2 regions of the Streptomyces sp. NPDC048441 genome follow, and region 2 is predicted to be linked to the other one. Evidence: riboswitches for the same ligand, from Rfam matches in the RefSeq annotation. Region 2 holds a riboswitch; the other holds the start of a gene.
The links. A riboswitch is a leader RNA that binds a small molecule or an ion and turns the genes downstream of it on or off. The one in region 2 is predicted to bind glycine.

Region 1: linked by a shared signal. The riboswitch ahead of gcvP (aminomethyl-transferring glycine dehydrogenase) and the one ahead of gcvT (glycine cleavage system aminomethyltransferase GcvT) in region 2 are both predicted to bind glycine.

Annotation. Positions count from the first base shown of each region.
Region 1 is NZ_JBICXM010000022.1:8,478-14,181, reverse strand. It holds gene gcvP (aminomethyl-transferring glycine dehydrogenase) at 90-2,978, opposite strand; glycine riboswitch at 3,176-3,273, opposite strand; gene ACGFSB_RS35880 (PRC-barrel domain-containing protein) at 3,439-3,819, shown strand; gene ACGFSB_RS35875 (DNA polymerase IV) at 3,871-5,298, opposite strand; gene ACGFSB_RS35870 (MerR family transcriptional regulator) at 5,373-5,704, opposite strand, start outside.
Region 2 is NZ_JBICXM010000020.1:102,183-107,886, reverse strand. It holds gene glyA (serine hydroxymethyltransferase) at 1-593, opposite strand, end outside; gene gcvH (glycine cleavage system protein GcvH) at 632-1,009, opposite strand; gene gcvT (glycine cleavage system aminomethyltransferase GcvT) at 1,132-2,265, opposite strand; glycine riboswitch at 2,428-2,533, opposite strand; gene ACGFSB_RS35080 (AAA family ATPase) at 2,703-3,389, shown strand; gene ACGFSB_RS35075 (enhanced serine sensitivity protein SseB) at 3,460-4,263, shown strand; gene ACGFSB_RS35070 (enhanced serine sensitivity protein SseB C-terminal domain-containing protein) at 4,383-5,156, shown strand; gene ACGFSB_RS35065 (ABC transporter permease) at 5,587-5,704, shown strand, end outside.

The sequences.
Region 1 (5,704 bases), on a different contig from region 2:
ATCAGCACGGACTGCATCAGCAAGGACAAAGGGGCCGACCCGGAGAGCATTCCTCCGGACCGGCCCCGACGCATGTCCCGGGCCGCGTATCAGTCCTCGTACGCATCCAGTGGCGGGCAGGAGCAGACCAGATTCCGGTCGCCGTACGCCTGATCGATGCGGCGCACCGGCGGCCAGTACTTGTCCGCTACGACGACACCGGCCGGGAAGACGGCCTCCTCGCGGCTGTAGCCGTGGTCCCACTCACCGCTCAGCGCGGCGGCGGTGTGCGGCGCGTTCCGCAGCGGGTTGTCGTCGGCGGCCCACTCGCCGCCGCCGACCTTCTCGATCTCCCCGCGTATGGCGATCATCGCCTCGCAGAACCGGTCGATCTCGACCAGGTCCTCGCTCTCCGTCGGCTCGATCATCAGCGTCCCCGCGACCGGGAACGACATGGTCGGCGCGTGGAAGCCGTAGTCGATGAGCCGCTTGGCGATGTCGTCGACGCTGACGCCCGTCGCCTTGCTGAGCGGCCGCAGATCGATGATGCACTCGTGCGCGACGAGACCGCCGGGGCCGGTGTAGAGCACCGGGTAGTGCGGCTCGAGACGCTTGGCGATGTAGTTCGCGGAGAGCACGGCGACCTGGGTGGCGCGCTTGAGGCCCTCGCCGCCCATGAGGCGTACGTACGCCCAGGAGATCGGCAGGATTCCGGCGGAGCCCCACGGCGCGGCGGAGATCGGTCCGACGCCCGTCTCGGGACCCGCGGCGGGCTGCAGCGGGTGGTTGGGCAGGTACGGAGCGAGGTGCTCGCGCACACCGACCGGGCCGACGCCGGGGCCACCGCCGCCGTGCGGGATGCAGAAGGTCTTGTGCAGGTTCAGGTGCGAGACGTCGCCGCCGAACTTGCCCGGCTGGGCGAGGCCCACCAGGGCGTTGAGATTCGCCCCGTCGACGTACACCTGGCCGCCCGCCTCGTGCACCTGGGCACAGATGTCGGCGACGTGCTCCTCGAACACACCGTGCGTGGACGGGTAGGTGATCATGAGCACGGACAGCTCGTCGCGGTGCTTCTCGATCTTGGCGCGCAGGTCGTCGACGTCGATCTCGCCGTCGTGGCTCGTCTTCACGACGACGACCTTCATGCCGGCCATCACAGCGCTCGCGGCGTTCGTGCCGTGCGCGGAGGACGGGATGAGGCAGACGGTGCGCTGCTCGTCACCGTTGGCACGGTGGTAGCCGCGAACGGCGAGCAGTCCGGCCAGTTCACCCTGCGAACCGGCATTGGGCTGCAGCGACACCTTGTCGTACCCGGTGACCTCGGCGAGCCGCTCCTCCAGCTCACGGATGAGCGTCAGATAGCCCTGCGCCTGCTGGGCCGGGGCGAAGGGGTGCAGCTGGCCGAACTCGGGCCAGGTGACCGGCTCCATCTCCGTGGTGGCGTTGAGCTTCATGGTGCAGGAGCCCAGCGGGATCATGCCGCGGTCGAGCGCGTAGTCGCGGTCGGCCAGCTTGCGCAGGTAGCGCAGCATCGCGGTCTCGGAGCGGTACTGGTGGAAGACGGGGTGCGTCAGGTACTCGTCGGTGCGAAGGAGGCCGCCGGGGAGCGTGTCCTGGGTCTCCACGTCGAGCGCCTCGACGTCGGCCTCGACCCCGAACGCGGTCCAGATCGCGGTCAGTTGCGTACGCGTGGTGGTCTCGTCGCAGGCGAGGGACACCTGGTCGGCATCGATCTGGTGGATGTTGACGCCACCCTCGCGGGCGGCGGCGACCAGCTCCTCGGCCTTGCCGGGCACCCGCACGGTCAGCGTGTCGAAGTACGCGCCGTGCACGACCTCGACGCCACCGGCGGTGAGGCCCGCGGCGAGCAGCGTGGCGTAGCGATGGGTGCGCCGCGCAATGGACTTGAGCCCCTCCGGGCCGTGGTAGACGGCGTACATTCCGGCCATGACGGCGAGCAGCACCTGAGCCGTACAGATGTTGCTGGTGGCCTTCTCGCGGCGGATGTGCTGCTCACGGGTCTGCAGCGCGAGCCGGTAGGCCTTGTTGCCGTCGGCGTCGACGGAGACGCCCACGAGCCGCCCCGGCAGGCTGCGCGCGAACGACTCACGCACCGCCATGTAACCGGCGTGCGGCCCGCCGAAGCCCATCGGCACACCGAAGCGCTGCGTGGTCCCGACCGCGATGTCCGCGCCGAGCTCACCGGGCGAGGTGAGCAGCGTAAGGGCGAGCAGGTCGGCGGCGACGGAGACGATGGCACCGAGCTCGTGCGCCTGCTCGATGAGGGGCTTGATGTCGCGTACGGCACCGGAGGCACCCGGGTACTGGATCAGTACGCCGACGACACCGCGCTCCGCGACATCGGCCGGGATGCCGTCGCTCAGATCGGCGACGACGACCTCGACACCGGTCGGCTCGGCGCGCGTCTGAATGACGGCGATGGTCTGCGGGAGCGCATCGGCATCGACAAGGAAGACACCGTTCTTGACCTTGCCCATGCGCCGCGAAAGCGCCATGGCCTCGGCGGCGGCGGTGCCCTCGTCGAGCAGCGAGGCACCGGAGGTGGGCAGTCCGGTCAGCTCGGCGACGACGGTCTGGAAGTTGAGCAGCGCTTCGAGGCGGCCCTGTGAAATCTCCGGCTGATACGGCGTGTATGCGGTGTACCAGGCCGGGTTCTCCATGACGTTCCGCAGAATGACGGGCGGAGTGAAGGTCCCGTAGTAGCCGAGCCCGATCATGGAATCAAGTACTTCGTTACGGTCCGCGAGGGAGCGCAGCTCGGCGAGGACCTCGGCCTCGGTACGGGCTCCGGGGAGATTCAGCGCCTCGGCGTTCTTGATCACATCCGGCACCGCGGCGGCGGTCAGCTCGTCGAGCGAGCCGTATCCCACCTGCGCGAGCATCTTTGCCCGTGCTTCCACATCGGGACCGATATGCCGCTGCTCGAAGGGAATGCCCTGCTCGAGCTGGGAGAGCGGAATACGAGGGGTGGCGGTCATTGCGGAGGCCTCCTGGTCTGACGCGACCTGCGAGGGGCACCACGGCACGGGTGCCCGGACGGCCTCCCCCTCTGTCATGTCAACCTGAGAGCTTCACCGGGCCGCGCCCCGCGAGAGGCGCCGTCCCGGCTTTCACCGTCGGTGAGGATGGGTTCCGGACGTGCCCGCCCGACGCCCGCCCTACTTTCCAGAGTGACCTCGTCCGTGCGGTACAGGGGCCTGAGAGATTCCGGGGAGGAGTTGCTCCTTCGGCGCCTCCGATGTCACCACCGGAGAGCTCTCCCGCACGGGGTCAGCAGCCATGTGCCAGCCTACCAGCGAGGACCGCGCCCGATCCCTCGAGTGGCCGCTTGCCCCGATGTGCTCTTTCGTAGTGAATACGAACGAATAATGATGAGTTACGCCTCACTTCGATGAGTTACGCCTCACTTCGACAAGCCGCGACCAGTTGGAGGGCACCGTGCAGACCGACATCGATCCGCGCAACTTGATCGGCCGCAAGGCGTTCGACCGGGACGGGGCCAGGATCGGCACGATCGACGAGGTGTATCTCGACGACGCCACCGGCACCCCGGAGTGGGCGGCCATACGCACGGGCCTGTTCAGCCGGGACGCGTTCGTCCCCCTGGAGCCCAGCGAGCTCACGAGCGAGGGCACCCTGCGCATCCCCTTCGAGCGCGCCCTGATCAAGGACGCCCCCGACTTCGGCGTGGGCCGCCACCTCTCCCCCGAACAGGAACTCCAGCTCTACCACCACTACGGCCTCGACATCACACCCCCACAACCCACCACGCCCCCGGACCAGGACTTCGGCAAGATCGCGGGCCAGGAAGACACCTGACCCCACACCGCCGGGCGCCACCGTCCCAAAGGGGCTCCCAAGGAGGCACCGCTAACCCGACGGACACCGCTCCGCACTCTCCGCACCAGGGCCCGCAAGACCCTCCTCCGTGGGCTCCACCAGCGGCAACGGCTCCGCGGGAACAAGCTCGGCGTCGTCCACCCGGAAGGTCCGCACCCGCCCGGGAGGCGACACAGGCGTCTCGAACCGCACCGTCACCCGCCCTAGCCCACTCCCCTGCACCCAACCGTGCCCGTAGGCGGCATGGCGCACATCGTGCCCCGCGACCCACCGCCGCGCGGCAAGCGGCACCTCATCGACGGACGACTCCTCCACCGCCTGCGCAGTCTCCTGGGCCGCCTCCCCCACAGCCTCGCCCTCCCCCTGCTCAGAGCCCTCGGCCAGAGCCCGCGCCTGCGCGAAGAGATCCTCCTGCGTGTAGTCGGCAAGCCCCGTGACACCCACCCCCAGGAGCCGCACCCCTCCCGTGGTGTCCACGGACTCGAGGAGCCGCGCGGCAGCCTCCCGCACCACCCCGGCGTCGTCGGTGGGCCCACGGAGCGTCTCGGACCGTGTCAGCGTCGAGAAGTCGAACCGCCGCACCTTGAGCACGATGGTCCGCCCCGAGTGCCCCGCCGCCCGCAGCCGCTCCACACACCGGTCGGCGAGCCGCGCCACCTCGCCCCTGACCCGTACCCGGTCATGAATGTCCACGTCGTATGTGTCCTCGACGCTGACCGACTTGGTGTCCCGCTCGGCCACCACAGGCCGCTCGTCCCGTGCGAGCGCCATCGCGTACAGCGCGCTCCCGTGCGACTTCCCCACGAGCCGTACGAGCTCGTCCTCGCCCGCCCCGGCGATCTCCTCCACTGTCGTGATGCCGCCCCGCCGCAGATGGTCCCCGGTGGCGGGCCCGACACCGGGGAGTGTCCGCACCGACATCGGCCCGAGCAGGTCCCGCTCGGTTCCCGGCACTATCAGCCGCAGACCATCCGGCTTGGCCTCCTCCGAGGCGATCTTCGCCAGCATCTTGGAAGCGGCAAGCCCCACCGAACCCGTAAGCCCGGTCACCGTCTTGATGTCGACCCGCAGCCGCTCACCGACCACCCGCGCCGACGCCGCGTCGTCAGCGACACCCCCCGCCTCCAGGTCGACGAAGGCCTCATCCAGGCTGAGCGGCTCCACCAGTGGCGACAGCTCCCGCAGCAGCGCCATCACCTGCTCGCTGATCTCCCGGTAGAGCCCGAAGCGCGGCACCAGATAGGCGGCGTTCGGCGCAAGGCGTCGCGCCTGACCCATGGGCATCGCCGAGTGCACCCCGAACTTGCGCGCCTCGTACGAAGCCGTGGCCACCACGCCACGCGGCCCGAGTCCGCCCACCACCACGGCCTTCCCGCGCAGGCTCGGCTTCGCGGCCTGCTCGGCAGACGCGTAGAAGGCATCCATGTCGAGATGCAGAATCGTCGGCGCGGTTCTCACACCACTGATGCTGCCCTACGCCACTGACAACGCCCCGAAAACGCCGCCCGCACGGCCCGCGCCGCCCCGCTCGCTCACACGGCCCGGTTGCGCCGCCGCGCGAGCTCGTCGGCAGGGTTCTGCCTCAGAAGTGTCTCCCCGGTGTCGATCCGCTCCCCGTGCAGCTGCGAGAGCGCCGCTTCCACATCCCGCCACACGACACCCACAGCGATCCCGAAGACCCCCTGGCCGCCCTGGAGCAGATCGTGCACCTCGTCCGGCGATGTGCACTCGTAGACCGTCGCGCCGTCGCACATGAGCGTCATCCGCTCCAGATCCTGGAACCCCCGGTCGCGCAGATGCTGGACCGTGGTCCGGATGTTCTGCAGCGCCACCCCCGTGTCGAGGAAACGCTTCACGACCTTCA
Region 2 (5,704 bases):
CACAGGTACGCGCCGACCTCGTCGGCGATCCGGCGGAACTCCGCGAAGTCCAGCTGGCGCGGGTAGGCGGACCAGCCCGCGATGATCACCTTCGGGCTGTTCTCCTTGGCCAGGCGCTCGACCTCGGCCATGTCGACAAGACCGGCCTCGTCGACGTGGTACGCGACCACGTTGAACTGCTTGCCGGAGAAGTTCAGGCGCATCCCGTGGGTGAGGTGGCCGCCGTGCGCCAGGTCCAGGCCGAGGATCGTGTCGCCGGGCTTGGCGATCGCGAAGAGGGCGGCCTGGTTGGCGGAGGCGCCGGAGTGCGGCTGGACGTTGGCGTACTCGGCGCCGAACAGGTCCTTGACCCGGTCGATGGCGATCTGCTCGGTGACGTCGACGTGCTCACAGCCGCCGTAGTAGCGGCGGCCGGGGTAGCCCTCGGCGTACTTGTTGGTGAGGACCGTGCCCTGGGCCTCCATGACGGCGACCGGAGCGAAGTTCTCCGAGGCGATCATTTCCAGGGTGGACTGCTGACGGTGGAGCTCGGCGTCGACGGCGGCGGCGACGTCCGGGTCCAGCTCGTGGAGAGGGGTGTTGAGAAGCGACATCAGGTGGTCCCTAAGGGTCTTTAGTTGCCGGAAGGCTCTTAGTTGCCTGCGAGCTCGGTGTATTCGGCCGCGGAGAGCAGGTCCTTCGGCTCCTCCGAGATCCGTACCTTGAACAGCCAGCCGCCCTCGAAGGGGGCGGAGTTCACCAGCGACGGGTCGTCCGCGACGTCCTGGTTCGCCTCGGTGACCTCACCGGTCACGGGGGAGTACAGGTCGCTGACGGACTTCGTCGACTCGAGCTCGCCGCAGGTCTCGCCCGCGGTCACGGTCTCGCCGACCTCAGGGAGCTGGGCGTAGACGACGTCACCGAGCGCGTTGGCCGCGAACTCCGTGATGCCGATCGTCGCCACACCGTCCTCGGTGGCCGAGAGCCACTCGTGCTCCTTGCTGTAACGCAGCTGCTGGGGGTTGCTCATGACCTGAATTCTCCTGTACGCGGGTGGGTGCTGCGGAACGGGAAAGATGTGCGTGGGGTCACTTCCGGGGTACCACGGGGGCGGAAGCGTCACCAGCGGGAGTCGCTACAGCGCTAGAAGTGTCACTTCTGGCGCTTGTAGAACGGCAGAGCCACGACCTCGTACGGCTCGTGCGTGCCGCGGATGTCGACGCCGACGCCCTCGGTGCCGGGGGGCGCGTGCTCCACGTCGACGTATGCGATCGCGATCGGCTTGCCGAGCGTCGGGGACGGGGCGCCGGATGTGACCTCGCCGATGACCTTGCCGTCGGCGACCACGGAGAAGCCCGCGCGCGGGACGCGGCGGCCTTCGGCGATCAGGCCCACCAGCTTGCGCGGGGGAGCGGTCTCGGCGCGCTCGGCGGCGGCCGCGAGCGCCGCGCGCCCCACGAAGGTGTCGGACTGCGAGGTCTTCTCGAACTTCACGACCCGGCCGAGACCCGCGTCGAACGGCGTCAGCTCCGCGGTCAGCTCGTGCCCGTACAGCGGCATACCCGCCTCGAGACGGAGCGTGTCGCGGCAGGAGAGCCCGGCGGGGACGAGGCCGACGGACTCGCCGGCCTCCATGAGCGCGTTCCAGAGCTTCTCGGCGTCGCCGGGCGCGACGAAGAGCTCGAAGCCGTCCTCGCCGGTGTAGCCGGTGCGGGCGATCAGCGCGGACACGCCCGCGACAGTGCCGGGCAGGCCCGCGTAGTACTTCAGGCCGTCCAGGTCCGCGTCCGTGACCGACTTCAGGATGCCGGGGGACTCGGGACCCTGGACGGCGAGCAGCGCGTACGCGTCGCGGTCGTCGCGGACCTCCACGTCGAAGCCGTCGGCGCGGGCGGTGAGCGCGTCGAGGACGACCTGCGCGTTCGAGGCGTTGGCGACGACCATGTATTCGGGGGCTTCGGGCTCGCCGAGCCGGTAGACGATCAGGTCGTCCAGGATCCCGCCGTCCTCGGCACAGATCATCGTGTAGCGGGCGCGGCCGACACCGACGGAGCCGATGTTGCCGACCAGCGAGAAGTTCAGGAAGTCCACGGCCGCCGGGCCGCTGACCGTGATCTCGCCCATGTGGGAGAGGTCGAAGAGACCGGCCTTGGTGCGGACGGCGATGTGCTCGTCGCGCTCGCTGGCGTAGCGGAGCGGCATGTCCCAGCCCGCGAAGTCGGTCATGGTCGCGCCGAGCGATCGATGCACGGCATCGAGAGCTGTCAGACGGGGGGCGGTACTCATATGTGGAACTCCCAGGGCATGACGGGCGAGGTCGATCCTCCCCATCTGTCATCGGAACCTGAGAGGTTCATCACGACCCGTCTGTATCAGTACGTCTGTATCAGGGGGTCGTGACTTGCACCTTGGGTGGAGCCGCCGGGGCGGCCCGCTTTTCAGATGTGCCTCGCCCGCGCGGTACGGGGCCTGAGAGATTCAAGGGAGGGACTTGCTCCTTCGGCGCCCCGGTGCGTCGTACGACGGCTACCGGGAACTCTCCCGCGCGGATTCAAGCGGCCTGTATGGAGTTTGCGCGCCCATCATTGCACGCGCCCGCGTCACAGGGCAGTGCAAGGCCCGCTGTGCTGTTCCGGGGAAACCCCGGGCCCGGCGCTGTTGTGCCGCATTACCTTCTCTTTACACTTGCCGGGGAAGCTGCGGGAAGCAGATACGTGACCGCTATGGGGAGGCCGATCACGGTGCGCAGGACGAGTTTCTACGCGACCAACACGGGGGTGGCCCTGCCCAAACAGGCCACCGCCCCCACCAGGGAGAGCTGCGGCCCCCTGCCCGCGGCCGTCGTCCGGGACCTGCGGCAGCGGACGGGTCACAGCCCGCACCGGCTGACGTTCGGCGCCGGCGACCTGATCGTCGTCTCCGGTCTGCCGGGCAGCGGCAAGTCCACGCTGATGCGCAGAGCCGTCGCGGGCCCGCGCATCGACTCGCAGGACACCCGCGACCGCTGGGCACTGCGTATGCCGCGCCTGCTGCCGTACGCGGTCTACCGCCCCCTGGTGCGCCTCGCGCACTACGCGGGCCTGCGCCGCGCCCTGCGCTCCGGCGACGGCGTCGTGGTGCACGACTGCGGCACCCAGGCGTGGGTGCGCCGCTGGCTGGCCCGGGAGGCCGCGCGGCGCGGCACGACGCTGCATCTGCTGCTGCTCGACGTGGAGCCGGACACCGCCATAGAGGGGCAGCTCGCGCGCGGCCGTGGCGTGTCGCGGTACGCCTTCGCGCGCCACCGCAGGACGGTCGGCCGCCTCGTCGGCGCCGCCGAGCGGGGCGATCTGCCGCGCGGCTGCGGCTCGGCGGTGCTCATCGACCGGACGGCGGCAGGGGTGCTGCGGGGGATCGGCTTCGGTGGTTGAGCCGTCCGTCACGTTAGGGTCGTGCCGCAGGCAGAGCGGGACCGAGCAGGGGTTAGCAGGGGTTAGAGAGATGGACATTCCGGCGCAGGCGCACGCCCATCCGTACGGGGGATGGCCGGGCAATGAACTCGAAGAGGTGCTCGCGGCATCCCTCGGCGCGCCCGGCGGGCCGCAGGTCTCCGCGGGGGCCCGCATCGTGGAGGTGCTCGGCCGCAGCCACCTCTGGATCCCGCTGCCGAACGGAGGGGCGCCGGACAGCGGCACCCTCGACCTGCCCACGCTGGAGATCGAAGGCCAGGCGTACGTCCCGGTCTTCAGCTCCGAGCAGCAGTTCCAACAGGCCACGGGCGGCCGGATGGGCTGCACCGTGGCCCCCGCGGTGGAGTTCGCGCGGGGCCTTCCCCCGCAGCTGGGCATCGCGGTCAACCCGGACGGCACGGTCGGTGTCCCGCTGCCGCCGCCCGCGGTCGCCGAGCTCTGCCGGGGCGGGCGCACCCCGCTCGACGGCCCCGCGAGCGGCGGTCGCGTACGCCTCTTCGAGCCGGACTGGCAGCACGACCCGGTGGACTTCCTGTCCGCCGCCGCCCGTGAGTTCGAGGCCATCGGGGTCGTCCTGAGCGCCCGCCGCTGCCTGGCCAGCGTCGAGGGCGAGGACCCCACGCTGTTCGTCGGCATCGAACTGGCCTCCTGGGAGGGCAACGCGCGCGACCTGCCGATGGAGGCCGTGGGCAGGGCGCTCGGGCACGCTCCGGTGCCGTGGCCGGTGAACCTCGTACTGCTCGATGTGGCCCAGGACCCGGTGGGGGACTGGATGCGGGAGCGGGTGCGGCCCTTCTTCGGGCAGAGCCCCGGGCGAGAGCACGGACATGTGTAGGTACGCGGGTGAGGGCGCCGTACGTCAAGTCGGTGTCAGGATCGCCGCTTAAGCTGGTTTCATGACCCGGGGCCATCAGGCGATCGGGTCAGCGGGTCATCGCGAAGGGGCGGTTAAGGGTGAGTGCGTCGGGCACGGCTGCGGCCGGGCAGGTCGAGCACATGCTGCGCCAGGTGACGCCGGGGCGCTACGACGCCTACGAGGCGCTCCTGCGGGCGCTCGCCGCCGACCAGCTCTGGATGCTGCTCTGGCACGGCCAGGCCGGATCCCCCGACGCCCAGTACGGGAACATGGAGGTCGAGGGCCTCGGGTACGCGCCGTGCGTGACCTCCGCCCAGGAGCTCTCCGCCAGTGGCTGGAACCGCTCGTACGAGGTGGTCAGCGGGCAGGACATCTCCCGCACCCTCTACCCCGACCACTACGGCCTCTGGCTCAACCCGCACGCGCCGGGCGGCGGCGTCGGCATCCCCTGGCTCGACCTGCGCCGCATCGCGTCCGGCCTCGACCTGGTGCCCGCCGGACCGCTGCGGCTCACCGAGCCGGCCATCGAGATCCCGCAGTTCTACGCCCTGCTCACGCAGAACGCCCACCGCACCCCCGCGATCCGCTCGCTGCGCCGCGCCTGGGTGCAGCCCGCGCTCGGCGCGCCGTATCTGGCCATCGGCCTCGATGTGTACGACACGTCGCCGCATTCGGTGGACGGGGTGCGCACGATGATGCAGCAGTCGATCGCGGCCGTCCCCGAAGGACTGCCGGTGTCGACCGTCGCGATGTCCGACGGTTACGACCCGATCGCCATGTGGCTGCGCGCGAACGCCCGGCCGTTCTACGACCGCGAGGCCCAGGCGGCCCCGGCGCCCGCGGGCGGATACGGCTACCCCGCGCAGTACTGAAGCGCGTCCGAAGCGCGCCCGGAGAGCGTCCGAGGCGCGTCCGAGGCGCGCCCGGAGAGCGTCCCAAGCGCGTCCGGAACGGGTCTGAAGCAGGCCTGAAGACGCCCTGAACCGGCCACGGCGGCTCGCGCACCAGCCCTGACGGCGGCGATGTCCGTTCTGATGGTGGAGGGGCTCTATGGACCCCCGTGACACCTTGAGACCCAACTGCCCCGTGTTCGCCCCTCGTTCACCTGCGTCCGGATAACGGAACACCTCGATCAGCATCACGGTTGCGCATCCATTCCCTGTCAAGACTGGTAACAGATCGCAACCGCGATGAAGACTCCCGCACCAGGGGCGCTTCGCCCCAGTGCACGACGGACTGATCACGTCGCTACAGCGGCAAGTGCGGGCCGGTCACCACCGGTTGAGAGGGGTCCCTGCCACGATGACGGCACCATTGCATGACACACCTGCGGACGCGGACCCGACAGAGGATGTCGCTCCCGCAGCTGATGCAGGGGTGAAGAAGGTCGAGGGGCGGTCCCTCAAACAGATCGCCTGGA